DNA from 2 places in the Microbacterium foliorum genome. Region 2 is predicted to be linked to the other one. Evidence: riboswitches for the same ligand, from Rfam matches in the RefSeq annotation. Region 2 holds a riboswitch; the other holds the start of a gene.
The links. Region 2 has a riboswitch for thiamine pyrophosphate ahead of DXT68_RS15200 (ECF transporter S component). Riboswitches for the same ligand answer to the same signal wherever they lie in the genome.
Positions count from the first base shown of each region.

Region 1: another riboswitch for thiamine pyrophosphate. It lies ahead of thiM (hydroxyethylthiazole kinase); the one in region 2 lies ahead of DXT68_RS15200 (ECF transporter S component).

Region 1 is NZ_CP031425.1:2,331,505-2,345,879, forward strand. It holds gene argB (acetylglutamate kinase) at 1-602, opposite strand, end outside; gene argJ (bifunctional glutamate N-acetyltransferase/amino-acid acetyltransferase ArgJ) at 599-1,756, opposite strand; gene argC (N-acetyl-gamma-glutamyl-phosphate reductase) at 1,753-2,805, opposite strand; gene DXT68_RS11005 (bifunctional hydroxymethylpyrimidine kinase/phosphomethylpyrimidine kinase) at 3,081-5,231, opposite strand; gene thiM (hydroxyethylthiazole kinase) at 5,228-6,076, opposite strand; TPP riboswitch at 6,067-6,160, opposite strand; gene DXT68_RS11015 (NAD-dependent epimerase/dehydratase family protein) at 6,184-7,146, opposite strand; gene pheT (phenylalanine--tRNA ligase subunit beta) at 7,345-9,849, opposite strand; gene pheS (phenylalanine--tRNA ligase subunit alpha) at 9,849-10,889, opposite strand; gene DXT68_RS11030 (amino acid ABC transporter permease) at 10,939-11,862, opposite strand; gene DXT68_RS11035 (amino acid ABC transporter permease) at 11,859-12,506, opposite strand; partial or broken gene DXT68_RS11040 (glutamate ABC transporter substrate-binding protein) at 12,587-13,505, opposite strand; gene DXT68_RS11045 (amino acid ABC transporter ATP-binding protein) at 13,581-14,330, opposite strand.
Region 2 is NZ_CP031425.1:3,221,810-3,236,184, forward strand. It holds gene DXT68_RS15185 (TerC family protein) at 1-864, opposite strand, end outside; gene DXT68_RS15190 (energy-coupling factor transporter transmembrane component T family protein) at 1,114-1,899, opposite strand; gene DXT68_RS15195 (ABC transporter ATP-binding protein) at 1,908-3,368, opposite strand; gene DXT68_RS15200 (ECF transporter S component) at 3,365-4,033, opposite strand; TPP riboswitch at 4,027-4,136, opposite strand; gene DXT68_RS15205 (D-alanyl-D-alanine carboxypeptidase family protein) at 4,219-5,763, shown strand; gene DXT68_RS15210 (ABC transporter ATP-binding protein) at 5,856-8,129, opposite strand; gene DXT68_RS15215 (ABC transporter ATP-binding protein) at 8,126-9,853, opposite strand; gene DXT68_RS15220 (enoyl-CoA hydratase/isomerase family protein) at 10,021-11,082, opposite strand; gene DXT68_RS15225 (ATP-binding cassette domain-containing protein) at 11,204-12,817, shown strand; gene DXT68_RS15230 (hypothetical protein) at 12,899-13,348, opposite strand; gene DXT68_RS15235 (HNH endonuclease signature motif containing protein) at 13,496-14,375, shown strand, end outside.

The DNA of each region.
Region 1 (14,375 bases), 890 kb from region 2:
GCGGCATCCGCGTTCACATTCAGCGACTGACCGGGGTGATCGAGATCGGGCGCGATGCTCGAGACCACCGGAACGCGACCGGCGGCGAGATGATCGAGCACGGGCGTCGGGTCGACCTCCACCACGTCGCCGACGCGTCCGAGATCGATCTCCTCGCCGTCGATGACGACACCGCGACGGCGTCCGCCGAAGAGGCCGGCATCCTCCCCGCTGAGACCGGTCGCGATGGGCCCGTGCGAGTTGATCTTGGAGACGAGCTGCGGGTTGACCTGGCCGGTGAGCACCATGCGCACGACGCTGATCGCCTCGGTGTTGGTGACCCGGTAGCCGCCCTTGAACTCACTGGGGATCTCGAGCCGCTGCAGCATGTTCGAGATCTGCGGACCGCCGCCGTGCACGACGACCGGCAGCACGCCCACGTAGCGGAGGTAGGCGATGTCCTGCGCGAACGCCTCCTGCAGCTCGTCGGAGACCATCGCATTGCCGCCGTATTTGACGACGACGATCTGGTCGCGGAACCTCTTCAGCCACGGCAGGGACTCGATGAGTGTCGCGGCCTTCACGGCGGCGACGTCGGGGGTGACGTCCTGGATGTCGGTCATGAGGCGTAGGCGCTGTTCTCGTGCACGTAGTCGTGGGTGAGGTCGTTCGTGAGGATCGTGGCCGTGGCCTCGCCCATCTTCAGATCGATGACCAGGTGGGTCGCACGCGGGGTCAGATCGACCTCTTCGCGTGGACGATCGGGACCGCCCTCGCTGCACACCCTGACGCCGTTCATCCACACGTCCACGTCGTACGGGTCGAACTGCGCGTTCGTGGTGCCGATGGCGGCGAGCACCCGGCCCCAGTTGGGGTCGTTGCCGAAGATGGCGGCCTTGAACAGATTGTTCCGCGCGACGGAGCGACCGACCTCCACGGCCTCCCCCTCGGACACCGCGTGCTGCACCTCGATGGTGATGTCGTGGCTCGCGCCCTCGGCGTCGCCCTGCAGCTTGACCGCGAGCTGCAGGCACAGCTCGGCGAGGGCCGCCGAGAACTCCTCGGTGTCGGGAACGATCCCTGAGGCACCGTTGGCGAGCAGCGTGACCTGGTCGTTGGTCGACATGCACCCGTCGGAGTCGAGCCGGTCGAACGTGGTTCCGGTCGCGGCACGCAGCGCGGCATCCGCATCGAGCGGTTCGAGCACGGCGTCCGTGGTGATGACGACCAGCATGGTGGCGAGGCCCGGGGCCAGCATGCCCGCCCCCTTCGCCATGCCGCCGATGGTCCAGCCGTCACGGCTCACGACGGCGGTCTTCGCCACACTGTCGGTGGTCATGATCGCCTCGGCCGCGACCTCGCCGCCCTCGGTCGAGAGCTCGGCGATGGCCTGCTCTGTGCCGGCGAGGACCTTGCCGCGGAAGACCTCGTCGCCGACGCCGATGAGACCGGTCGAGCAGACGAGCACGTCGCCGGCGCTGACGCCCAGGAGCTCCGCCGCCTTCTCGGCGGTCTGATGCGTCGTCTGGAAGCCGAAGCTGCCGGTGAAGCAGTTCGCTCCGCCCGAGTTCAGCACGACGGCCTCGACGATCCGGTCGGCGACGGCCTGCTGCGACCAGATGATCGGGTTGGCCTTGGCGCGGTTGCTCGTGAAGACGGCGGCGCCGACCTTGCGGGGACCTCGATTGACGACCACGGCGACATCGGGCTTGCCGGTCGACTTGAGACCGGCGGCGACTCCGGCCGCCTCGAATCCTGCGGGGGCGGTGACGCTCACGGCGCGACTCCGTTCACTGAGAGGGCGCGGGACTCGGGCAGTCCCAGCGCGAGGTTCATGGATTGGATGGCAGCGCCTGCGGTGCCCTTGACGAGATTGTCGACCGCCGTGACCACGGTCACGCGGTTCGCCGCGCGATCGATCGCAAGGCCGATGAGGGCGGTGTTCGCGCCGAGGACGTCGGCGGTGCGCGGGAAGTGTCCCTCGGGGAGCAGCTGCACGAACGTCTCGTCCTCGTACGCGTGCTCCCACGCCGCCCGGATCTCGGCATCGCTGACGCCGTCGACGATCGGTGCGGTCGAGGTCGCCAGGATCCCCCGCGCCATCGGGACGATCACGGGGGTGAACGAGATGCGGATGCCCTCGGGTGCCGCCCCGGACGCCGCGGCGAGCGCCTGCCTGATCTCGGGGATGTGCCGGTGGGTGCCACCGACCGCGTAGGGGTTCGCCGTGCCCAGGATCTCGCTGCCGAGCAGGGTGGTCTTCAAGCTCTTCCCCGCCCCCGACGGGCCCACGGCGAGCACCGACACGATGTCGCCGGAGTCGATGACTCCCGCGGCGACGCCGGGTGCGAGGCTCAGGCTCACGGTCGACGCGTTGCAGCCGGGGGCCGCGATGCGCGTCGCCGTGCGCAGGGTCTCGCGCTGCTTGGTGCCGCCGACGAGCAGTTCGGGGACGCCATACGCCCACGGCTCGTGGAAGTCGCCGCCGTAGAACGCGTCCCATGACGCCTGCGAGGTCAGCCGGTGGTCGGCTCCGGCGTCGATCACGAGCGGTGTGGCACCGAGCGCGTCCGTGTACTGGCCGGACTGCCCGTGCGGCAGTGCGAGGAAGACGATGTCGTGACCGGCGAGGATCTCGGGTGTCGTGTCCTGAAGGGTGAGGTGCGCGAGAGACCGCAGATGCGGCTGGTGCTCGACCAGCGGCTGTCCGGCATTCGAATGCGCGGTGACCGTGCGGATCTCGATGTCGGGATGAGACGCGAGGAGGCGCAGGATCTCGCCGCCCGCGTAGCCGGATGCGCCGGAGACGGCGACGGAGTACGTCATGCTTCTACCTTAACGGTCGGACCCCTCGCGGAATTCGAGGGAGCGGTGTCGGGGACCGGGGCGGCGACACCGGCACTCGACCGCCGTGCACGTGCAGGCAGAAGCGCAGGGTCGCCTAGAGTCGGCGGCCGCTGCGGCGTCGGCGCACGGCGATGACGCTCGGAACGCTCTTCGACTCGCTGCGCGCGCTCAGGAACCGCGTGGCGGGAGCGAAGGCGGCCGAGGACATGCGGCGACGATAGCGCGCGCCTCGTGGCATGCGCAAATCCAGGTCGTCATGCAGTGACGGCAGAGGCGAGCGGAGCGGCGAAGAACGCGAGCTCGTGGGCGCTCGACACCTCGAAGGCGCGGAGCATCCGATCCCGTGTGGCCGGCGCGGCGGTCGCCGCTGCGGCCGTGACGAGAGAGATCGCCTCGGCTGTCGCATCCTCGAACGCCGGGTCCGCATAGGTCGCGAGCCAGGAGGCGTACGGATGCAGCGGATCCAGCGCGGACGCGCCGAACTCCCCCGCGTGCAGGCGCTGGCCGAGGTCGGTGTAGAGCCAGAAGCACGGCAGTATCGCGGCGATGAGCTCGGCATAGTCACCGCCGAACGCCACGGAGCGCAGGTGATCGAGGTACGCCACGGTCGCGGGTGCGGGGGCGACCGAGAACATCGCCGCATCCACGTCCTCCCCCGGGGTCAGCCACGACGCGTGCAGCTCGAGCTCTCCGACGATCGCCCCCTCGGCGGAACGTGCCCAGAACGCCTGCTCGTGCGGAGACGGCGCGAGGCGCGAGGCCTCGGCGAGCACGCGGGCGTACTCGCGAAGGTACAGCGCGTCCTGCGCGAGATAGAACACGAACGGCTCCCGAGCGAGAGTGCCGTCGGCCAGGCCGCGGATGAAGGGGAGCTCGTCGATCCCCGCCCTCACATCGACCGTGCGCGTCCACCACTCGGCGCGGATCTGCTCTGGCGTCGGTCTCGTCTCGAGCCGGCCGCGCTCCCACAGCCCCGCGAAGTGGCTGACCGGTCCGTGACCACGACCGACGTTCAGCGCTGTGCTCTCGCGCAGCGCCTCGCGCAGCCACGCCCGGGTCGCGGCGACGGCGTCGACGGCCGACTCGCCGCGAGCCAGACGGGTGGCCAGCGCGGACGAGAGCGAGCACCCCGTGCCGTGGGTGTTCGCGGTGCGGATCCGACGGCCCGGGTACTCGCATCGCACTCCCGCCCCGGTGTCCACGAGCGCGTCGGGGACATCGTCCCCGTCGAGGTGCCCGCCCTTGACCAGCACGGCCGCCCCGGTCGCCGTCGACAGCTCCTCCGCGGCCGCGAGCGCGTCGTCCCATCCCGAGATCGTCCGCCCGGCCAGCACGGAGAGCTCGCTGAGATTGGGGGTGACGACGTGTGCACGCCGAAGGAGCTCACGCAACGCCGCCTCGGCATCCCGGTCGAGCAGCCTGTCGCCACTGGTGGCGACCATCACCGGATCGAGGACGACGATCGGCGGCCGAACGACATCGAGCCAATCGGCGACCGTGCGGATGACGTCGGCGTTCGCGAGCATCCCGACCTTGACCGCGTCGATGACGATGTCGTCGGAGATCGCGTCGAGCTGCTCGCGCAGGAAGGCAGCGGGCGGCACATGAACGCCCCGCACGCCGGTCGTGTTCTGAGCGGTCAGCGCGGTGAGCGCCGCCATGCCGTACCCGCCGTTCGCGGCGATCGACTTGAGGTCCGCCTGGATCCCGGCTCCGCCGGACGGGTCGCTCCCGGCGATGCTGAGCACCCGCGGCGTGCCCGCCGCGCGCCAACGACGCACGAACGCCTCCGCGGTCTCGGCCGGGTCCGCAGCCGCGCACAGCGCCGACACCACGGCGAGCCCGGCCGCCCCCGCGCTCCGCAGCCGCTCGGTGTCGTCGATGCCCACCCCTCCTATGGCCACGCACGGGAGCGCGGTCGTCTCGACGACGGCACGGAAGCCCTCGACGCCGAGTGCCGGCGGATGGTCGGCTTTGGTGGCGGTGGGGCGGATGACGCCGACGCCCAGGTAGTCGACCGTGCCGGGCGGCAGCGCGCGCACAGCCTCGAGGTGCTCCGGGCTGTTCGCCGTGAGACCGATGACCGCCTCGGCCCCCAGTACCTCCCTCGCACGGAGCACCGATGCGTCACCCTGCCCGAGATGGACGCCGTCGACCCGCGCGCCCCGCTCCCGCGCGGCGAGGGCGGAATCCAGGCGGTCGTTCACGAGCAGCAGCGCACGACCGTCGATCACGCGCGAGAGTTCGACGAGCTGCGCCGTGGTCTCGGCATCCGTCGCCGTCTTGTCTCGCAGCTGCACGATCCGCACACCCCCGTCGACAGCACGGCGGACGGTCCCGACGACGCCGCGATCCCCGCAGAGATCCGGATCAGTGACGAGGTACAGCGAGAGATCCGCGATCACAGCGCACGCTCCTCGACGCGCGCCGCGTCGGCGATGTCACGCGGCCCCACCGACGCGAGCGCGTCGAGGAGCTCGACCGCGAAGCTGCCGGGCCCCGCGGCCCGTGCGGCGGCGCGCTCCGCCGCGACCGTGTACACCAGGCTCGCCGACGCGACGGCGGTGAGCGGATCGACCCCTGTCGTGCGGGCAGTCCCCAGGAAGGCGGCCATCACGGCGCCCAGCGCGCACCCGCCACCGGTGACCCTCGTGAGCAGTTCGTCGCCGTTCGCGATCCGTACGATGCGGTGCCCGTCCGTGATCAGGTCGACGGGGCCCGACACCGCCACGACCGAGCCGTGACGGGCAGCGAGCGCGAGGGCGGCGTCCGACGCCGCGTCTGTGGTGTCGGTGGCATCCACTCCGCGCCCACCGGACGAGAGGCCCGCGAGTGCGAGGATCTCGGACGCGTTCCCACGGATCGCCGTCGGGCGCGAGGCGACGAGATCATGCGCGAGTGCGGTGCGCACGGGGAGCGCACCGATCGCGACCGGATCGAGAACCCAGGGGGTGCCCGCGGCGTTCGCGCCGGCGGCGGCCTCGAGACTCGCGGCACGGTGCTCGGGAGTCGGGGTTCCGAGGTTGATCAGCGTCCCGGACGCGACTCCCGCGAAGAGCCCCGCCTCGTCGACGATGTCGACCATCGCGGGTGCCGCCCCGAGGGCCAGCAGCACGTTGGCCGTGAACCCGGTGACGACGGTGTTGGTGATGCAGTGAGTCAGCGGTGGTGACTCACGCAGCGCGGACAGCAGCTCGGCGGCCGAGGCCACCAGGGTCGATTCGGATTCCGGACGCAGACGATCGCTCACTGCGACATCCCTTCGCTAGTACGAACTAGATCAGGTTCGACGGGTCTGTTCTCAGCCGCGGATGCGGCACCCCGTGTCACTGCTCGAAGTCTAGCGACGACCCGCTGTCACCCCCGCAGCTGCAGCAGCGCGAGTTCATCCGCGCGAGTGAGGCCCGCGCGCCTGTCGCGATCGATTCCCCGCTCCTGCTCGTCGGCGACGACGGTCGCGATCGTCTCGTCGAGGGGCCGCAGCCCACCGCCCGCGGCGCGGTACCGTGCGTTCGCCCGGGTCATGAAACCGGTCATGTCGAGGGGCAGCCAGAGCGGCAGCGATCGCTCTCCCGCCCAGTACGCGACGCCGTTCTCGATCAACCGCTCGTCGTCGACCGTCACGGTGTCGCCACGGTGGTCCGCGGCGCGCCGGAAGGATGCGAGGACCTCGGCGAGCGGGTGCGGGTCTCCCACGGCGTCGACGACCCCGGTCACGGAGGTCGTCGCGACGAACTCCGCCAGGTCGTCGATGTCGATCACCTGCGCGTGGCGTGCCTCGGAGCGGGGCACGAGTACGGGGCCGTCCTGCGAGCGGAGGAACGCCGCGGCCCAGTAGCCGAAGCGATCGCTCGGGTCGCCTTCGCCCACGATGAGACCGGGACGCACGATCAGCGCACGCTCCCCCAGGGTGCGGACCGCATTCTCTGCGGCGACCTTCTGGGCGGCGTACTCGTCGTCACCGGGCTCCGCCGGGGCATGCAGCGGTGCCGATTCGTCGGCGCCGGCCGTCTCGTCGTCGGCGTACACCGACACCGACGAGATGCAGGTCCACCGGGCCGCCCTCTCGCCCAGCGCGGCCACGGCCCGACCGACGTGCTCCGCACGAGAGGAGACATCGATCACGTGGTCCCAGTCGCGACCCGACACGGCGTCGTACGCCGCGGGGTCGTCACGGTCGGCCAGCACGAGGCTCGCCCCTTCCGGCGACGGCCGCCCGCCCCGGGCGAGACACATCACGGTCGCCCCGTCCACCAGCATCCGTCGGGCGATGCGGCTCGACAGCCAGCCCGTTCCTCCGAGGATCAGCACATCTGTCATGCGCCCATGCCACCAGCATCCGCGCCGCAGCGGAAGGGGCGTCCGCTCAGGGCGGACGCCGCCGTCGGGCACCGCCGCAGGAGTGCGGTGAGGGAGGATGCTCAGCACCGCACGCTGCCGCCACCGCGTCGAGACCCGGAGAATGCGCGAGTCCCGCACCCCTGGGGGATGCGGGACTCGTGCACGGAGCGGTGCCGATCAGTCGCGCAGCGTGGCTCCGAAACGCTCGGAGGCGACGGCGACGCCCGCGAGCTTGGCCTCGGTCGCCTCCGCCGCGGTCAGCGTGCGGTCGTCGGCACGGAAGCGCAGCGCGAACGTCAGACTCTTCTGCCCGGCGGGAAGGCCGTCTCCGCGGTAGTCGTCAACGAGGCGGATGCCCTCGAGCAGCGCCCCGGCGCCCTCGGCCAGCGCATCGCGCACCTCGCCGGCGGCGACGTCTGCATCGATCACCAGCGACACGTCCTGGGTGGCGGCCGGGAACGTCGACAACGATGCCGCCACAGCACGCGGGGTCGCGAGCGTGAGGATGCCGTCGAGATCGAGTTCGAGCACCGTGGCGCGCCCCGGCAGGTCGGCCGCGGCCGAGACGTCGGGGTGCAGCTCGCCGACGTATCCGACCTCGACGCCCGCGACCGACAGCACGCCGGTACGCCCCGGGTGCAGAGCAGCACGATGCCCCTGTGCGACATCGATGTCGACCCCGGCGGCGGCACCGATCACACGGACCGCGTCGAGAGCCTCGGAGAGACCCGCGACCTCGGCGGTGCGGCCGGGCTGGCGCACGACGACGTTTCCGGTGAGCAGCACGGCGACGTGCCGGTGCTGCGGCGGGATCGAGGCGTTCAGCGCTGCCAGCGTCTCGTCCGACGGGCGCTCACCGAGCGGCGGGACCTCGTCGGTGCCGTACTCGACACCGGGCTCGGGCAGGAAGACGACACCGGTCTCGAACAGCGAGAGATCCGTGAGGCCGCGCGAGATGTTGCGATGCGCGATCTGCAGCAGCCCGGGGATCAGCGAGCGACGAAGGAACGGCGCGGATCCGTCGAGCGGGTTCGCGAGCCGGATGCTGGGCAGGTGCTCTCCCGATGCGGAGCCGTGCAGGTCGTTCTCGGCCTCGGTGGCGAAGGGGAACGACGGCGTCTCGACGAGTCCCGCCGCGGCGAGCGCGTCGGCCACCCGCCGGCGCCCCTGCTGGTGCGCGGTCAGACCACGACCCGAGGGCGGCGTCGGCAGCACCGAGGGGATGCGGTCGAGACCGTGGATGCGGGCGACCTCCTCGGCGAGGGACCACTTGTCGGTGATGTCGGGGCGCCAGGTCGGCGGGATGACGAGCCAGCCGCCCTCGGCCGCGGTGACCTCGGCGCCGATCATCGTCAGAGCGTCGGTGATCTCGGCATCCGTGTAGTCGACGCCGATCAGCGACTGCACGAAGCCCTCGGGCAGGTGGATGTCGCCGACGAAGACCTCGGCGAACAGCGCACCGCCCTCGTCGGTGAGCGAGCCTCCGGCGAGCTCGACCATGAGATCAGCGGCCCGGCGCGCCGCCACGAACGGCACCAGCGGGTCGACGCCGCGCTCGAACCGCTTGGACGCCTCACTGGGGAGCTTGTGCCGACGGGCGGTGCGCGCGATGGTGATCGGGTCGAAGGTCGCGGCCTCGATGAGGACGTTGCGCGTGGACTCGCTCATCTCGGTCGTGCCGCCGCCCATGACGCCCGCGAGGCCGATGGGCCCCGACTCGTCGGTGATCAGCAGGTCCTCGCCGTGGAGCGTGCGCTCCTGGCCGTCGAGGGTCGTCATCTTCTCGCCGTGCGTCGCGCGACGCACCGTGATGCCGCCGGTGAGACGATCGAGGTCGTATCCGTGCAGCGGCTGGCCGAGCTCGAGCATCACGTAGTTCGTGATGTCGATGAGGATGCCGAGTGAGCGCATGCCGGCGAGCGACAGCCGGGCGATCATCCACGGCGGGGTCGGCCGTGACGGGTCGACGTCGCGCACCACCCGGGTGACGAATTCGCTCGCACCGACGTTGCCGCGGATCGGCGTCGCATCGTCGACGATCGCCGTGTGACCGGCGCCCGGCTGCAGTTCGGCGAAATCACGTTCGGCCGGGTCACGGAAGGACGCTCCGGTGGCATGGGAATACTCGCGGGCGACACCGCGCACAGAGAACGCGTATCCGCGGTCAGGGGTGACGTTGATCTCGACCGCGACATCGTCGAGCCCGAGCAGGCTGATGGCGTCGGTGCCCACAGGCGCGTCGATGCCGAGGTCCGCGAGAACGAGGATGCCGTTGTGCTCGTCGCCGAGGCCGAGCTCGCGCGCTGACGCGATCATGCCGTCCGACACGTGCCCGTAGGTCTTGCGTGCCGCGATGGGGAACGGGCCGGGCAGCACGGCGCCGGGGAGCGTCACGACGACCTTGTCGCCGGCGACGAAGTTGTGGGCGCCGCAGACGATGCCGCGCACACCGCCGTTCGCCGCGCCGACGTCGACCTGGCACCAGTTGATCGTCTTGCCGTTGGACTGCGGTTCTGCCTCGAGCGACACGACCTGACCGACGACGACCGGGCCGGAGATGTCGAAGCGGTGCACGTCCTCCTCTTCGAAGCCGACGGTGACCATCGCCGCGAGGACATCCTCAGGCGTCGCATCCGCTGCCAGATCGACGTACTCACGCAACCACGAAAGCGGGACGCGCATCACACCACCATCCCGTACTGCTCGCTGAATCGGACATCGCCCTCTGCCATGTCCCTCATGTCCTGCACATCGCTGCGGAACATCAGTGCCCGCTCGACGCCCATGCCGAAGGCGAAGCCGCTGTAGACGTCGGGATCGATGCCCGCCGCGCGCAGCACGTTCGGGTTCACCATGCCGCAGCCGCCCCATTCGATCCAGCGCGCACCGCCCTTGAAGGTCGGGTGCCATAGGTCGAGTTCGGCGGAGGGCTCGGTGAAGGGGAAGAAGTTGGTGCGGAAGCGCGTCTTCGCCTCGGGTCCGAAGAGCTGACGCGCGACGTGGTCGAGCGTGCCCTTGAGGTGCGCCATCGAGATGCCCTTGTCGATGACCAGGCCCTCGAACTGCGTGAACACCGGCAGGTGGGTCGCGTCGAACTCGTCGGTGCGGTAGACCCGGCCGGGGCACAGCACGTAGATCGGCACCTCGCGGTCGAGCATCGAGCGCACCTGCACGGGGCTCGTGTGCGTGCGCATCACCAGATGACGCGACGTCGGGTCGACGTAGAACGTGTCCTGCTCCTGGCGGGCCGGGTGGTCGACGTCGAAGTTCAGGGCGTCGAAGTTGAACCACTCGTGCTCGAGCTCCGGTCCCTCCGCGATCTCCCATCCCATGCCGACGAAGATGTCGGAGATCTGCTCGCTGAGCAGGGTGAGCGGATGCCGCGCGCCGACGCGCGTGCGCGACGGGACGGCCGTGATGTCGACGCGCTCGGCCTCGAGGCGGGCGGCCACCTCGGCGGCGGCGAGCTCGGCCTCCTTGGTGGCGAGCGCCTTCGTCACCTGTCCGCGCCCCTGGCCGACGAGCTTGCCGAAGGCGGCCTTGTTCTCGGGGGCGACCTGACGCATCGAGGCGTTCAACACGGCGAGCGGCGAACCGTCGGCCACGTGGGCGGCGCGGGCAGCCTTCAGCTCGGCCGTATCGGCGGCTGCGGCGATCGCTTCGAGGGCGGCTGCGACAGCGGCCTCGACGGCTTCCGGGGTGATTTCGGGAGACTCAGACACGAGACAGGAGTCTACCGGCGCACGGCGGTCGCCCCGCGCCGGCAGACCGTCAGACCCTGCCCGAACCGCCGTCCAGACCGGACGTGCCCGCGCCCTTCTGCAGCGCGATCACCTGGGTCAGGGTCGACTCGTCGTCGGCCGCGACGTTTCCGGCGGCCGCCGTCTGAGCCGGCGAACGGCGCGCGCGCTTCTGCAGACGGAATGCGACGTACGAGAGCAGGAGGCAGACCGCGACGTACATGGACCCGCCGACGAGTGCAGCGGGGATCAGCGGAGATCCGTACGGCGCCTGGTTGCCGATCTGGTTGATGACGTACAGCAGCTCCTGGTACGTGATGATGAACCCGAGCGCGGTGTCCTTGAGCGCCACGACGAGCTGCGCGATGATCACCGGCATCATGGCGCGCACGGCCTGCGGGATGAGGATGAAGTACATCACCCCGGTCTTTCGCAGACCGATCGCGTAACCGGCTTCCTTCTGCCCACGGGGCAGCGACTCGATGCCGGCGCGGAGGACCTCGGCGAGCACCGATCCGTTGTACACGATCAGGGCGATCACGACGGCCCAATAGGGCGGCATCTTCACGCCGATCACGGGGAGGCCGTAGTACAGCAGCATCATCAGGATGAGCACGGGAACCGCTCGCAGCACCTCGATGATCCACCGGACCGGCTCACGCACCCAGGCGTGCTCCGACAGGCGTCCGATGCCGAGCAGGAAGCCGAGGGCGATGGCCCCGACGCCGGCGACGACGAACGCGGCCAGCGTCGACAGCAGTCCCTCGCCGAAGCGGACCCAGACGGCCGAGAACGTGAAGATGTTCCACTTCTCGGCGGAGAACTGCCCGGTGGCGATCAGCCTCCACACGACCCAGCCGAGCACGGCGAGGACGACGAGGATGGTGGCGACTCCGATGAGTCGGTTGCGAGCGATGGCCCGAGGGCCGGGGACGTCGAAAAGGACGGAACTCATCGCGCGATCCTCCACTTGTTCTCGAGAACGCGCTGCACCCAGGCGAGCAGCAGCACCAGCACCACGAAGAGCACCATGACCCACAGCAGCACGACGAGCGCGCTCTCACCGCGCTCACTGAGCGCCGCGCGGATCGTGCCGAGGTTGACGACGGAGAAGCCGGCGGCCACCGTGGTGTTCTTCATGAGAGCGATCAGGACGCTCATCATCGGCGGGACAACGGAGCGCGTCGCCTGCGGCAGCACGACGTAGCGCATGACCTGTCCGAAGTTCAGGCCGATCGCACGCGCCGCCTCGGCCTGGCCGACCGGCACGGTGTTGATGCCGGCGCGCAACGCCTCGGCGACGTAGGTCGCGGTGTAGAGCCCGAGCGCGATCACGGCCAGGAGCAGTGAGTTCACGCGCTCCCCCAGCAGGATCGGGAGGCAGAACGCGAAGAAGAACATGACGAGCGTCAGCGGTGTGTTGCGGATCCAGTTGACGTACACGCCTCCGACGGCGCGGGCGATCGGAACCGGGGACACGCGCGCTGCCCCGACGATCAGTCCGAGGACCAGTGCGATGATGCCACCGCCCAGAAACAGCACGATGGTTCCCCACAGTGCCTCTCCCCAGAGATCGAGGTGGTCGGTGATGACTCCCACTGGTGCTCCTGTCGATTCGAGTTATCGGATGGTTCCTGCCGGTAGCGGGGCGGTCGACGGAGTCGACCGCCCCGCGGGAATCAGCCGATCGGGTCGACCTCGGGCTGGGTCGCCTTGACGCCGGAGGCGCCGAGGTTGTTGTCGAAGATCTGCTGCCAGATCTCGCCGCCGTCGGTCAGCTGCGTGTTGAAGTACTCGGCCAGCGCGTCATCGCCCTTGGCGAGTCCGATGCCGTAGCGCTCCTCGCTGAACGGCTCCCCGACGACCTTGAGCTTGTCCGGGTCCTGGGCCGCGTAGCCGATGAGGATCGCCTCATCGGTGGTGACGGCGTCGACCTGGCCGTTCTTGAGGTCCTCGACGCACTTGGAGTACGTGTCGTATTCCTTGGTGGGCACGTCGGGGTAGTTCGTCTTGATGTTCTGGATCGGGGTCGATCCCGTCGCCGAGCACACGGTCGTGTCCGCGCTCAGGTCGTCCACGCTCTTGATGTCGCTGTCTGCGCCGACGAGCAGTCCCTGACCTGTGACGAAGTACGGCCCGGCGAAGGAGATCTGCTCCTTGCGCTTGTCGGTGATGGAGTACGTGCCGACGTAGTAGTCGATGTCGCCGTTCACGATCGCCTGCTCGCGGTTCGCGGAGGCGATCGCCTGGAACTCGATCTTCTCCGGGTCGACTCCGAGCGATGCCGCCATCCAACGGGCGATGTCGACGTCGAATCCGGTGCGTTCGTTCGTCACCGGGTCCAGGTAGCCCAGACCGGGCTGGTCCTCCTTGACGCCGACCTTGATCGTGCCGGCGGACTCGATCCGGTCGAACGTGGGGCTGCCATCGATGCTGACATCGGTCAGAACGGTCCACGGAGTGCTGCTGGAGGTGTCACCCTCGTCGCCCCCCCTCCGGGGCTCCCGTGCTGGACGGCGTTCCGCTGTTGCAGGCGGTCAGCGCGAGCAGCGCTGCCGCGGCGATCCCGATGCCTGCCAGTGTCCGTGTGCGTCGCATGTGCGTCTCCTTCGTGTGCTGTGTGTGCAGGGTCTGTGAAGTGCGTGGGTGCTGATGTGCGTCGTGCTGCGCGCGTCAGTGCGTGAGGAGCTTCGAGAGGAAGTCCTTGGCACGGTCGCTCGTCGGGTTCGTGAAGAACTCCTCAGGAGTCGCCTCCTCCACGATCCGCCCGTCGGCCATGAAGACCACCCGGTCGGCGGCCTTGCGGGCGAAGCCCATCTCGTGGGTGACGACGATCATCGTCATGCCCTCGTGCGCGAGGTCGACCATGACATCGAGGACCTCGTTGATCATCTCGGGGTCGAGTGCGCTGGTCGGCTCGTCGAACAGCATCACCTTGGGATGCATCGCGAGCGCACGGGCGATCGCCACGCGCTGCTGCTGTCCGCCCGAGAGCTGGGCCGGGAGCTTCGATGCCTGCTTCGCGATGCCGACGCGCTCGAGGAGCTGCATGGCCTCCTTCTCGGCGGCGGCCTTCTTGAGCCCGCGGACCTTGATGGGCCCGAGCGTCACGTTCTCGAGGATCGTGAGATGCGCGAACAGGTTGAACGACTGGAACACCATGCCGACGTCGGCGCGCAGGTTCGCGAGTCCCTTGCCCTCGGCCGGGAGCTCCTTGCCGTCGATGCTGATCGACCCGCTCGTGATCGTCTCGAGGCGGTTGATCGTGCGGCACAGCGTCGACTTGCCCGAACCCGACGGGCCGATCACGACGACGACCTCGCCGGCGTTGACCGTGAGATCGATATCGGTCAGTGCCTGGAAGTCGCCGTAGTGCTTCTGAACATTGTCGACAACGACGAGAGGCTTACCAGAGGTCATCATTTCTCCAAACTAGCCAGGTCGAACACGTGGCTCCACACGGACGCG
Region 2 (14,375 bases):
CAGCATCGGCTCACCGCCGTTGATGAACGGCAGCTCGTTGACGTGCATCGCGTGCAGCACGAGCTTGACGCCGATGAAGGCGAGGATGACCGCGAGCCCCTGCGCCAGGTAGACCAGGCGCTCGAGCAGGCCGCCGATGAGGAAGTACAGCTGGCGCAGACCCATGAGGGCGAAGGCGTTGGCCGTGAAGACGATGTACGCCTCTTCGGTCAGACCGTAGATCGCGGGGATCGAGTCGACCGCGAAGATCAGGTCGATGAAACCGATCGCGATGATCACGAGGAACATCGGGGTGAAGAAGCGCTTGCCGTCGCGCCGGACGGTGAGGCGGTCGCCGTTGTACTCGTTGCTCACGGGCAGGACGCGGCGAACGAGGCGCATGAAGCGGCCATTGGCCGGGTCGGACTCGCCGTGGGCGAAGGCCTGGCGGTAGGCGAGGAACAGCAGCAGCGCGCCGAAGAGGTAGAAGATCCAGGAGTAGTTCTCGATCAGAGCCGCGCCGAGCGCGATGAACGCCCCGCGCATGATCAGCGCGATGACGATTCCGATCATCAGCACCTTCTGCTGATACTTGCGCGGCACGGCGAAGCCGGTCATCACGATGAGGAAGACGAAGAGGTTGTCGATCGACAGCGCCTTCTCCGTGAGGTATCCGGCGAAGTACTCGCCGCCGTAGGTCCAGCCCGAGACCGTGCCGATTCCGACACCGAACAGCAGTGCGAGGCCGATGTAGAACGCCGACCAGCGGGCGGACTCGCCGATGGTGGGCTCATGGGGCTTTCGCACGTGGGCGAAGAACTCGTACACGAAGAAGGCGATCGTGACGGCGATCGTGATGATCCACACGAGAGGCGTGATGTTCAAGAGGTCTCCAGAAGACGTAGGCGTGACGATGTCGACGCCAAGGTCTTCTCCATCCTCGCGAACGAGGACCGGGGACCCGGGATGCAGGGACATCCGTAATGACGAGCCGCCCGTGGTGGAGTACTCCCCTTGGGTTCATTCGATGCTAGCGAATACATCGGCGCCCCAGCTATGAGAAAGCTGAATATCGGTCGGGGCTCGCACCGATCGGGCGCAGCCGTCCAGGCGCAGCCGATCAGGCGCAGCCGATCAGGCGGTCGGTCCGAGGATGAAGTTCCACGCGCCCGTCGCCACGGCCGCCACGATCGCCACGGCCGGGATGACCGCGGCGAGGAGCACCAGCAGGGTGTCGCGGCGATCCCACCTCGACTCGCGGGCCCAGGATCTCGGTGTCGGGCCGCCGAAGCCGCGCGCCTCCATCGCCGTCGCCAGAGAAGAGCCGCGCCGGATGGCGAGCACGAACAGGGCGAACGCCATGCCGAACGCGCGGCGCACCCGCCCCTCGTCGGCGACGCCCCGGGCACGCCGCGCCAGCGCGAGCGCACGCCAGTCATCGACGAGCAGACCGAGCATCCGCATTCCGGCGAGCGCGCCGACCACGAAACGGGCGGGCAGCTTGGCGCGCTGCGCGAGGTCGTCCGCGAGGTCGGTGGGGTCGACGGTCACGAACAGCACCACCGCGGGGAGGCCGATCGCGAGCACGCGCACGGCCGTCGCCGCGGCGAGCGCCAGCGACCCGTCGCTGACGCGCATGACCAGCCACTCGAAGTGCACCGTGCCGCTCGTCGCGCCGTACAGCGCGATGGTGACGGCGCTCAACGGCGCCGCGACCCACAGCACGGCCGTGCGGACCCAGAATTCCCGGGCGCGCAGACCCGCGAGCAGCAGCAGCGGGATCTCCAGGAGCAGCGCGACGGATGCCGACACGACGTCGATCGTCAGCACGAGCGGCACCGCGATGAGCAGGGCGGCGGCGAGCTTCGCCAGTGCCGAGCGCGGGGCGACGGGTCCCGACCGTTCGATGCGGGCGGTCATCGGGTCGATCACCGCCCGACCTCGAGACGTCGGGCGTACAGGGCTTCGAGGACGGCCTCGTCGTGGCTGATCGCGACGACAGCGGCGCCCTGGTCCCGCAGATCGGCGATCAGCGCGACGAGTTCGGCCCAGGTGGTGGCGTCCTGACCGAACGTCGGCTCGTCGAGCACCAGCATCCGTGGGCGGGTGGCGAGCGCAGCGGCGACGGTCAGCCGCCGTTTCTCGCCCCCGGAGAGCGTGTACGGATTCGCGCCGGCGACCGGTGCGAGCCTCAGGCGCTCCAGCAGCTCGTCGACGCGCGCGGTGATCTCGGGCTCCGGCATCCGCAGCGCCCGAGGGCCGACCGCCAGCTCGTCGCGCACGGTCTTCGCGAGCAGCTGGTGCTCGGGAGCCTGCATGACGGTCGCGATGCGGGTGAGCAGCGCGCGCGACGACCATCGGAAGGGATCCTCCCGCTCGCCCGCGGCGAGCGCGAGCAGAGCGCGGACGCGGCCGTCCTCCGGAGGGAGCAGGCCGGCGAGGGTCAGCCCGAGCGTCGACTTGCCCGTGCCGTTCGCACCGGTCACCCCGAGCACCTCGCCGGCGCGCACGTCGAGGTCGAACGGACCGGCGACGGGCAGGCCGCGCTGCCGGGCGACGGTGACGCCGCGGGCCTCGAGGAGGCGCTCCCCGGCGTCGCGTGCGGGAGCGGGCGGCGCGGTCGGCGGATGCCCCGGCACCCAGACCCCGGATGCCGCGAGCTCCGCGCCGCGCGCCCCGAGCACCTCGTCGGGGCTGCCGTCGGCGAGCACGACGGTGCCGTCGGGGTCTGCGCCGAGCACGATCACCCGGGTGACCAGCGGCAGCCAGACGTCGATGCGATGCTCGATCACGACCAGGGTCGCGCCACTGACCTCGAGCGCCGCTGCCACGGCATCCCGCACGTCCCGCACTCCCTGGGGGTCGAGATTGGCGGTCGGTTCGTCGAGCAGGATCGCTCCCGGCCGCATCGCGAGCACGCCGGCGAGCGCGAGCCGCTGCTTCTGCCCGCCCGACAGCGCCGAGGTCGAGCGGTCCATCGGGACGTCGAGCCGCACGGCGTCCAATGCCGCCCGCACTCGCGTCCAGATCTCGTGACGGGGAACCCCGAGGTTCTCGCATCCGAAGGCCACGTCGTCACCGACCCGCGCGAGGATCGTCTGCGTGTCGGGGTCCTGCAGCACCATGCCCACCCGGCCGCGCTCTGCAGCCGCCGGATGACCGTCGACGAGCAGCGCCCCGTGCGTCTCGCCCTCGTCGGACCCGCCGAGCACGCCGCCGAACCCCTGGAGCAGAGTCGACTTGCCCGCACCGGAGGAGCCGAGCAGCAGCACCCGCTCCCCCGGTTCGATACGCAGGTCGACGGCGCGCACGGCCCACCGCAGCCGGGTGGCGTACCGCCACCCCCAGCCACGGGCTTCGAGGGTGGCGGGCGTCGTGGGGGCACTCACACCCGTGCGGTGACCTCACGACCGGCGGCGAACCGGCCGAGCGCGCCCGTGGCGGCGAGACCCCGGGCGATCAGCCACGCTCCCAGTCCGGCGATCACCGCGCCCGAGATGGTGGTCGAGACGATGTAGACGGTGGTGAAGAGCGTGTCCGCCCCGGCGTACCAGAGGATGCGGTCGTTGATGCCGCAGGCGAGTCCCGCGCCGGCACCGGCGAGCATCGCGACCGGCAGGCGCCAGACGCCGTACAGGAAGACGAGGAAGACCAGTTCGGCACCGAGCCCCTGGACGAGACCCGACACGATGGTGAGCGGACCCCAGGCGTTGCCGACGAGGGCCGAGATGACGGCCGCCACCAGCTCGGTGTAGAGCGCCGCACCCGGCTTGCGGATGATCAGCGCTCCGAGGACTCCGGCGATCAGCCAGGGGCCGGCGAGAAGGCCCTGCACTCCCGGGAGCAGGGGCTTCAGGATGCTGCTCGGCACCTCGTATCCGACGTTCCAGAGCAGGAAGATCAGGGCGCAGGCGACGGCGATGACGCTGGCGACGACGATGTCGACGACCCGCCACCGCCACAGCTCCGGGCGGCCGAGGCCCCGAGGGGACGAGGCGGTGGACGCCGAAGCGGATGCGGATCCGGTGGTGGATCCGGACGTGGATGTACTCATCAGTGACTCCTCCCTGCGCTGGCATGACCCAGATCAGGTTCGACGGTCGAAGCGCGATTCGCTCCCTCTCAGCCCGGCTCGCCGGACTCCCGTGGTTGTGCTCTCGATCTTACCCAGTGCCGACACTCCCGTCTGCTTCTGTTGCCGCGCCGCAGATCTGCGTGCGGGTTCGGTACCGTGAGGAGGTGACCGCTCCCGACTCCGCCGAGGCCACTCCGTCCGATGTCTCGGGCGCCGATGCCCCCGACGCCGATGCCTCCGGTGCTGTCGCACCCGGCGCTGCTGCCTCCGGTACTGCTGCATCCGGTACTGCCGAGATCGTCGATGCCGCGACGCTCCATGCCGCGAGTGCGGATGCCGAGCCGCAGTGGGCGGATCCGGGCAGTGGCGGCACTCCCCTCACGTGGGTCGACCCGCTCGATGTGGCCGAGCACACGTCTGCGGGCTCCCTCGACACCGCACCGCATCCGACGCGCGAGGCCGCTCTGCTGGGCGACGCGAGCCTGCGGCCGGCGATCGCCCGTCCGGGGCTGCTGGTTCCGGCCGGCATCCTCGTCGCACTGGTCGGCGCGTATGCCGGCACCACCATGCTGTGGCCGCTGCACGAGGTGGCGCCGACCGTGCAGGCCGTGGAGATCGCCCCGGTCTCCGCCGCCGCAGCGGCGTTGACGTGGCCGGGGCAGGGAAGCGCGGCCGCCGGCATCGCGGGGATCGGCACGGCGTCGTCGTCGGTCGACCAGGCCGCGATCGCCAGCGTCACGAAAGTCGTCTCGAGCCTGATGGTGCTCGACCGCATGCCGCTCGCGGTCGGCGAGCAGGGCCCGGAGTTCGGCTTCACGCGAGCCGACAACCTGGCCTACTGGGACTACCGCCGCTCCGACCAGTCTGCGCTGGACGTGCCGGTGGGCGGCACGCTCACCGAACTGCAGATGCTGCAGGGCACTCTGCTCGGGTCCGCGAACAACTACATCGATCGTCTCTCCCGCGAGATCTGGGGGTCGGAGTCGGCATTCACCGCGGCCGCCGCGGAATGGTTGAGCGATCGCGGCCTCGACGGCATCACGATCGTCACGCCGTCGGGGTTCGACGCCCGCAACACGGCCACCCCGCAAGCACTGGTGGCGCTCGCCGAGCTCGCGATGCGGAACCCGGTGTTCGCGGGGATCGTGGGCACGCCGTCGGTCGATCTGCCCGGAGCCGGGACCGTCGTCAACACCAACGGCATGCTCGCCGATCCGGGAGTGGTCGGCGTGAAGACCGGCACGCTCGACGAGAGCTGGAATCTGCTGACGGCGAAGGACATCACCGTCGACGACACCACGGTGCACCTGTATGCCGCTGTGCTCGGCCAGACGGACGATGCGCAGCGCCTGGCCGAGACGCGCTCGCTGTTCTCGCAGATCGAGACCGCTCTGACAGGTCAGGCGGCCGCTGTCCCGAAGGGCACGGTCGTGGGCACCGTCACGACCCGATGGGGCACGACCACGGATGTGGTGACGGATGCCGACGCCGAGCTCGTGCTGTGGAACGGCACGACCGGGCAGACGACGACGACATTCAGCCTCGGTGAGAATCGGGAGTCGGGTGAGGCGATCGGCACCGCGACGAGCGTCGGACCGCTGAACACCGTGACCACCTCGGTCTCCCTCGTCGACGACGTCGAGGGGCCGAGTCCCTGGTGGCGCCTGACACACCCTCTCGAGCTCTTCGGTCTCACCGACGACCGCTGACCCCGGCAGCGGGCACCGCGCACGGCGAGCGCCGAGCGCGAGACGACGAACGCCCCACCCGGATGATCGGGTGGGGCGTTCGTCGTCTGCGGTCAGTGCGCGGTCTCTCCCGCGTCCGGACGTTCGACGATCGCCTGGGCCGCGGCGGCCTCGGCGGTCGGCGCCTGCGCCCCGACCGACGCACCGATCTGCGCGGCGCTCGCTGTGCCGTCGGCATCGCCGCTCACGACCACCGGGGTCGACCCGGTGAGCGCGTCTTCGGCATCGATGTCGGTCGCGGCCTGCTCGAACTGCGACTGGTACAGACGCCAGTACGCGCCCTGTGCCGTGATGAGCTCGTCGTGGGTGCCCTTCTCGACGATGTCTCCGTGTTCCATGACCAGGATGAGATCGGCATCACGGATCGTCGACAGGCGGTGCGCGATCACGAACGACGTGCGACCCTGTCGCAGCGCGGCCATCGCATTCTGCAGCAGCAGCTCGGTGCGGGTGTCGACCGCCGATGTCGCCTCGTCGAGGATGAGGATCGACGGCTGGGCGACGAACGCTCGCGCGATCGTGATGAGCTGCCGTTCTCCTGCCGAGACGTTGGAGGCGTCTTCATCGAGCACGGTGTCGTAGCCCTCGGGGAGGGCGTGCACGAAGCGGTCGACGTACGTCGCCTTCGCGGCCTCGAGCACGTCCGCGTCGGTCGCGGTCGATCTCCCGTACCGGATGTTCTCGCGGATGGAGCCGGCGAACAGCCACGGATCCTGCAGCACCATGCCCGTGCGCGAGCGCAACTGGTCCCGCGTGATCTCGGAGATGTCCTGGCCGTCGAGGAGGATGCGTCCACCGTCGAGCTCGTAGAACCGCATGATCAGATTGACCAGCGTCGTCTTTCCCGCTCCGGTCGGTCCGACGATCGCCACGGTCTGGCCGGGCTCGACGCGGAACGACAGGTCGGTGATCAGCGGGCGATCGGGCGTGTACGAGAACGCGACGTTCTCGAACTCGACGACGCCCTCGCCGTCGGCGAGCATCGGCGCATCGGGCTCGTCGGCCTCCTGCTCGTCGGTGTCGAGAAGCTCGAACACGCGCTCCGCCGATGCGGTTCCCGACTGCACGACCGCAGCCATGCCGCCCAGCTCCGACAGCGGCTGCGTGAACTGCTGCGAGTACTGGATGAACGCCTGCACGTCGCCGAGACGCAGCTGGCCGCTCGCGACCATGAGACCGCCGAGCACGGCGATGCCGACGTAGGTGAGACTGCCGACGAAGGTCATCGCCGGCATGATGATGCCCGAGAGGAACTGCGCCTTGAAGCTGGCCTGGAACAGCTCCTCGTTCTCGTCCTTGAACTTGTCGAGGGCGTCTTTCTCACGACCGAACACCTTGACGAGCGCGTGCCCTGAGAACGCCTCCTCGACGCGGGCGTTCAGACGACCCACCTTGCGCCACTGCGTTCCGAAGGCCTTCTGCGACCGCGGACCGATGACGCCGAAGATCACACCCATGAGCGGCAGCGCGACGAGCGCGACGAGGGCGAGCTGCCAGGAGATCGAGAACATCAGCACCAGCACGCCCACCACCGTGAGCACGGCGGTGATCGCGCCCGACAGCGACTGCTGCATGGTCTGGGTGATGTTGTCGATGTCGTTGGTGACGCGGGAGATCAGGTCACCGCGCTGCACCTTGTCGAAGTACGACAGAGGCAGACGGTTGATCTTCGCCTCGACCGACTCGCGCAGACGCCACATGGTGCGCACCATGATCACGTTGATGACGTAGCCCTGGATCCAGCTGAGGAAGGCCGCGACGATGTAGATCGCGAGCACGGCGATGATGACCCACCGCAGCGCCTCGAAGTCCACCCCGGCGCCGACCCGGAAGTCACCGAGGGCCGAGATCTGGTTCGCGTAGTCGTCCTGCCCGCCCTGACGAAGGGCTTCGACCACGTCGTCCTTCGCGGTGCCGGCGGGGAAGCCGGGGAAATCCCCGTTCGCCTGCCCGAGCTGCACCGAGATGAAGCCCTTGTAGATGAGGTTGGTCGCCTCGCCGAGCACCTTGGGGGCGGCGACCGTGAGCACGACCCCGACGGCGCCGGCGATCGACACGAGGATGAACCACACGGCCGACGGCTTGAGCAGTCCGATCATCCGGCTGAAGCTCTTGCCGAAGTTGTCGGCCTTGCCCGGTGCGACGCTGTCCCACCCGCCGCCGTTCTGGCGTGCCTTCTCGGCGAGTTCGGCCTCGTACTTCTCTTCTTCGGTGAGCTCCGACTCGGCCGTCTGCGCGCCGGTCGTCTGTGCACCGGTCGTCTGTGCACCGGTCGTCTGCGCGGCCGCGCGACCGCGGCGGGTCTTCGGCGTGTTCTGGTCGCTCATGCGTCCACCCCCAGCTGCGACTCGACGATCTCCCGATAGGTCGTGCTCGTCTCCAGCAGTTCCGCGTGCGTGCCCACGCCGACCATGGTGCCCCCCTCGAGCACGACGATGCGATCCGCATCCGTGATGGAGGACACTCGCTGCGCGACCACGATCTTGGTCACATGCGGAAGCTCGCGCCACAGCGCCTGCCGGAGGCGGGCGTCAGTGGTGAGGTCGAGAGCGGAGAACGAATCGTCGAAGACGAGGATCTGCGGCTGACGGACGATCGCCCTGGCGATCGCGAGACGCTGTCGTTGACCGCCCGACACGTTCGTACCGCCCTGGGTGATGCGGGACTCCAGTCCCTGAGGCATCTCCTCGACGAAGTCACGCCCCTGCGCGATCTCCAGCGCGTGCCAGAGTTCCTCGTCCGTCGCGTCCTCGCGTCCGTAACGCAGGTTCGATGCGACGGTGCCGGTGAAGAGGAACGGGCGCTGCGGCACCAGGCCGATCGTCGCCCACAGCGACTCCACATCGGCTTCGCGCACGTCGGCGCCCCCCACGAAGACCGCGCCGCCCGAGGCGTCGAACAGGCGCGGGATCAGCGACACGAGCGTGGTCTTGCCCGCACCCGTCGATCCGACGATCGCCACGGTCTCACCGGGCTCAGCGCCGAAGCTGATGCCCGTGAGCACCGGAGAATCGGCCCCCGGATAGGTGAACTCGACGCCGTCGAAGGCGACGGATCCGGGCGTCGGGAAGTCGGTGACGCCGTTCGTCGGGCGCTCCATGCTCGACTCGGTGTCGAGGACCTCGCCGATGCGCTCGGCCGAGACGGCCGCGCGGGGGATCATGATCGCCATGAAGCTGGCCATGATCACACCGCCCATGATCTGACCGATGTACTGCATGAAGGCGAAGATCGTTCCCACCTGCACGGTGCCGCTGTTGACCTCGATCCCTCCGAACCAGACGACGGCGACCACGGTGACGTTGAGGATGAGCATGAACAGCGGGAACAGGAGCACGAAGAGCGAGCCGACCTTGCGGCCGACGACCATGATGTCGGTGTTCGCACCGCGGAAGCGCTCCTCTTCGATGCGCTCTCGCACGAAGGCGCGCACCACTCGGACGCCGGTCAGCTGCTCGCGCATGACGCGGTTCACCGTGTCGAGCCTGCCCTGGTAGCTGCGGAAGAGCGGCACCATCCGGCTGACGACGAGCCCCGCGACGATCAGCAGCAGCGGAACCGAGACGGCGATCAGCCAGCTGAGGCCGATGTTCGTCTGCACCGCGAAGATGATGCCGCCGATCGCGAGGAGCGGCGCGGTGACGAGCATCGTCGCACCCATCATCGCGAGCATCTGCACCTGCTGCACGTCGTTGGTGTTGCGGGTGATGAGCGACCCTGCGCCGAACTGCGAGACCTCGCGCTCGGAGAACCCGCTCACCTTTCCGAAGACGTCGGCGCGGATGTCGCGGCCGGCGCTCATCGAGGCGCGTGCGGCGAAGTACGTGGCGATGACCGACGCGGTGATCTGCCCGAGCGACACGGCGAGCATGAACAGCCCGGTGCGCCAGATGTACTCGGTGTCGGACTGTGCGACGCCCTTGTTGATGATGTCTTCGTTCAGACGAGGCAGGTAGAGAGTCGCGATCGCGCTGGCGAACTGGAAGACCAGCACGGCCGCGAGCAACCACTTATAGCGGGACAGATATCGGACGAGGATTTTTCCCAGCACAGGCGGACTTTCTAGGAAGGATGAGGTCGCTGATCTCTCGACGGGCGGACGCGGGCCGAGATCGCGCACAAGCTAGAGTGCCACGAACCGCGGACATTCGTATCCCCCTGCTGGTGGACCTTCGCTCACAGCGAACCGACGCCACCCGCTCAGGTGGCGTCGGGCCCTCAGAAAAGCCCCGGCTCGGGCGTGAACTCGCGGGCGCCGGCACCGGCATCCGCCGGCAGGTCGGCGATGGATGCCGGGTCCCACCGCGGGTTGCGATCCTTGTCGATCAGCTGCGCGCGGATCCCCTCGACGAGGTCGGGGTGGCGCGTGACGAACCACATCACACGGCGGTACTCGCCCTCGAGCGCTGCGCGCAGGCCCGGGAGCTCCCGCGCCTCGCGCACGGCGTCGAGAGTCACCGCCAGCCCGGTCGGCGCCAGGGCTTCGAGCACCTCGGCGGCTGCGGCGGCCTCGGGAGCGTCGTGGGCGTGGAGGCGCTCGAGGATCCCCGCGACCGTGTCGGCGGAGAACGCCTCATCGATCCATCCGCGGGATTCCGGTAGGGCGGAGGGCTCGGGGGTCTCGTCGAACAGCAGCACGATCTCGGCGGGACCGGTGGGGTCCGCGCGGTACGCGAGCGCCTCGCGCAGGGCATCCAGCCGGTCGGAGGGCACGAAGTGGTCGGCGAATCCGAGCAGCACCGCGTCGGCGCCGCTCATGGTGCCGCCGGTGAGTCCGAAGTACTCCCCGAACCGCCCCGGCGCGCGCCCGAGCAGCCATGTCCCCCCGACATCCGGGGTGAACCCGATGCGGGTCTCCGGCATCGCGAGCTTCGAGCGTTCCGTGACGATGCGGATCGACGCGTGTCCCGAGAGCCCGACGCCGCCGCCCATCGTGATGCCGTCGGCGATCGACACGATCGGCTTCGGGTACTCGGCGATCATGGCGTTGAGCGCGTATTCCGCGCGGAAGAACTCCGCAGCCTCGTCCGCGTGACCCGCCACGATCTGCGCGTGCAGCCCCCTCACGTCGCCACCGGCGCACATCCCGCGCTCGCCCGCCCCGTCGATGACGACGATCTGCACGTCGGTGTCGTCCCGCCACGCCTCGAGGGCTCCGGCCAGCAGCCGGACCATGCCGAAATCGAGCGCGTTGATGGCCTCGGGCCTGTTGAGAGTGAGCCTGCCGAGGGCGCCGTCGGTGCGGACGAGGACCCGGGGGACGTCGAGGGTATCGGTCACGGGTGCCAGGCTACCCCGTACATTCGGCCTTGCCACGGCGGCCGTTCGTGGGGTAAATACGCGATCCGGCGGCTTTTCCGGCAGGATAGACAGAACTGCCCACTGCAACGAGAGGTCGCAGATGCCCGACGGACAGGTGCTGGAGTTCACGCACGTGACCAAGCGCTTCAATGACGTGACGGCGGTGTCCGACTTCTCAGCGCGAGTCGAACCCGGCGTCGTCACCGCTTTCCTCGGCCCGAACGGAGCCGGAAAGACCACGACGCTGCGCATCCTCCTCGGTCAGGTGCGCGCCACCAGCGGAACCGCGACGATCGGCGGTGTCGCATTCCCCGACCTGCGCCACCCGCTGCGCACCATCGGATCGGTCCTCGAGGAGACGGCCTACCGCCCCCGCCGTTCGGCCGCGCGCCAGCTCACCATCGCGGCCAAGGCGAACGGCATCCCGCTCTCCCGCGTCGACGAGGTGCTCTCGCTGGTCGGCCTCGAGCAGGAGGCCGAAGGCCGCATCGGCAGCTTCTCGCTCGGCATGCGCCAGCGCCTGAGCGTCGCGCACGCCCTGCTGGGCGACCCGGGCGCCCTCGTCTTCGACGAGCCGGCGAACGGCCTCGACCCCGAAGGCATCCGCTGGATCCGCCTCCTGATGCGCCGGCTGGCCGACGAAGGTCGCACGGTGCTCGTCTCCTCGCACGTCCTGAGCGAGGTCGAACAGGTCGCCGACAACGTGCTCGTGCTCTCGAAGGGCCAGCTTATGCTCTCGAGCGGCATCGAGACGCTCGCCGATCCGTCGGCCGGATCCGTGGTCGTCGACGCCGCCGATCGCGCCGCGCTCACCGCCGCGCTCTCGGCCGGCGGGCTCGAGGTCGAGGTGCTCCGCTCCGGGCTCACGGTGCGCGGAAGCGATGCCGGCACCGTCGGTGCGATCGCGGCATCGGCCGGGATCGCGCTCAGCACGCTCGTGCAGCGTGGACCCACCCTCGAAGACGTCTTCATCGATCTCGTGCGCGGCGGCCGGTTCGACCCGCGCACCGACGCGGCGCCCGCGGCGATCGAGGCGCCTGCCGCCGTCGAGGCGCCTGAGGCTGTCGCGACACCTGTTGTCGAGACGGATGCGGTCGAGGCGGATGCGGTCGAGGCTGATGCGGTCGGGGCTGATGCGGTCGAGACGGCTGACGACGAGACCGACGTCGCGGGCGCAGCGTCCGCCGAGGAGTCGGCGCCTGCCGAGCCCGAGGCGCCTGCCGAGGAGTCGTCAGCCGAGGAGGAGGACGCACCCGCCGAGTCCGCCGAGGATGCGGCGTCAACCGGATCCGAGGCACCTGCCGAGTCCGCCACCGCACCGTCTTTCGATGAGATCCTGTTCGGCACGACGCCGGCGACTACTGCAGACGACGAGGCGGAGGACGACGACCCGCGGTCCGCAGCCGTCAGCTCCATGCTCGCCCAGGCGGCTCGGGCCTATTACGAGGACGAGCCGAAGGAGTACCCGCTCGAGAACGCATCGAGTGAGGACAGCGTCGTCGAGAGCATCGACGAGACTGCGTCCGAGGGTGCTGCGCCCGAGGGTGCTGCCGACGAGGGTGCTGCCGACGACCACGAGCACGCCGAGGACCACCACTCGGAGCACCAGAACGATGCTGCCCAGAACGAGGCGGACCAGAACGATGCTGCCCAGAACGAGGCGGACCAGAGCGACGACTCGGAGCAGGACGACTCCGAGCCTCATCGTTACTGAGACCTGACGAGAACGCCCTCCACGCCGCACGGCGATGGAGGGCGTTCCTCGTTCATGAGGGAGTCTCGGCGCTCCCCGGCCTCACGCCGGACGCGGGCGGATCACCGGACGTCGGCTGCCCTTCGACACGGGGACCGGTGAGGTGGCGACGATCTCCTCGACATCTGCGGGCTCGTCCGTCACGTCGAGCCTGAGTGCCTGAGTCAGTGCGAGGCCGTGGCTCGTCGTGAGGATCAGCCGCCGATACTGCTCATCGCCGACGAGGTCGACGACCACGCTGGGTCGGCGTCTGCGGATCAGCACGAAGTCGGTGCTGCCGGCGGCCTTCCACGTTCCGGCGGCGAGGATGCCGGGAATGTGCGTCCCGGGATTGGGCACTCCCCGAAGCCACGTCCACGCGTCGTCGATCAGCTGCACCTTGGCGATGGTCTCCCGCTCGATGCGGAGATTGTCGCGGTGAAAGCTCGCAGCCCGCTCGATCGGCGAGAGCACGACCTCGAGTCGCGTCTGATCAAGCAGCAACGTCACCATGAGTCCAGTCTGCCAGCGGCACCCGCCCAGATGTCTGTGTCTTGCTCACAGGAAGGCAACGATCCCTTGTCGGTTCCCACGTGTTCACGTCTTTCTCCCATTCCGATGTTCCGCTCGACCTTCGAACAAATGTACTAGAATCGGAGTATGACCTCGACCACCGACCTCAGCATCGAGCAGCGCCGTGCACTGCTCGATGCCTGGGTCGAGAAGCGACGTCAGATCGCCCGACTGGAGGCGGAGGCGTCCGACATCCTCGCCGAGCGGATGCGGCTCTGCACGGCCGAGTCCGACGAGCACCCCTACCACCGCGACGCGATCCATCGATCGATGGTCGCGGAGTACGCGGCCGCCGGGCGGATGAGTCAGGGCAGCGTCGAGTATGCGCTCACCGACGCGGGGTTCCTCGCCGACGGCCACCATCCGCGCGTGCAGGAGGCGTTCCGAGCCGGAGCGATCTCGGCCGCGCATGTCCGCGAGATCGTGCGGGCGGCCGGAGTGGTCCGAGAGGCAGTGAACAACAGACGGACCGACCCCGATGTGCTGCCCTTCTACGACAGCGCGGCCGTCATCGTCGCAGAGCATGAGACACCGGCCCGCACCCGCGCGCAGATGCGTGAACTCGCCGCTGCGCTCGCCGACTCGACGACGGTTGAACGTCATGAACGAGCCGCATCCGAGAGGACCGTCACCGTGCGTTCTGCTGACGATGGCCTCTCTGTGATGACCGTCGTCCTTCCGGAGTATCTCGCCACAGCGATCCACGACCGTCTCACCCGGTTGGCGCGAGTGGTGATCGCCGGGCGGAGCGGCGCGGAACCGCGCTTCGAGACGACGGACTCCCGCACCATCGACCAGGTGCGCACCGATCTCCTCATCGACCTGCTTCTGGCCTCCGACCCGAGCGCGGCGAACGGCTCGGGTCTCGACAGCATCCAGGCTCGGATCCAGGTGACCGTCGCGGCGACGACGCTCGCCGGGATCGATGACCGTCCTGCCCACCTCGACGGACACGGACCGCTGCACC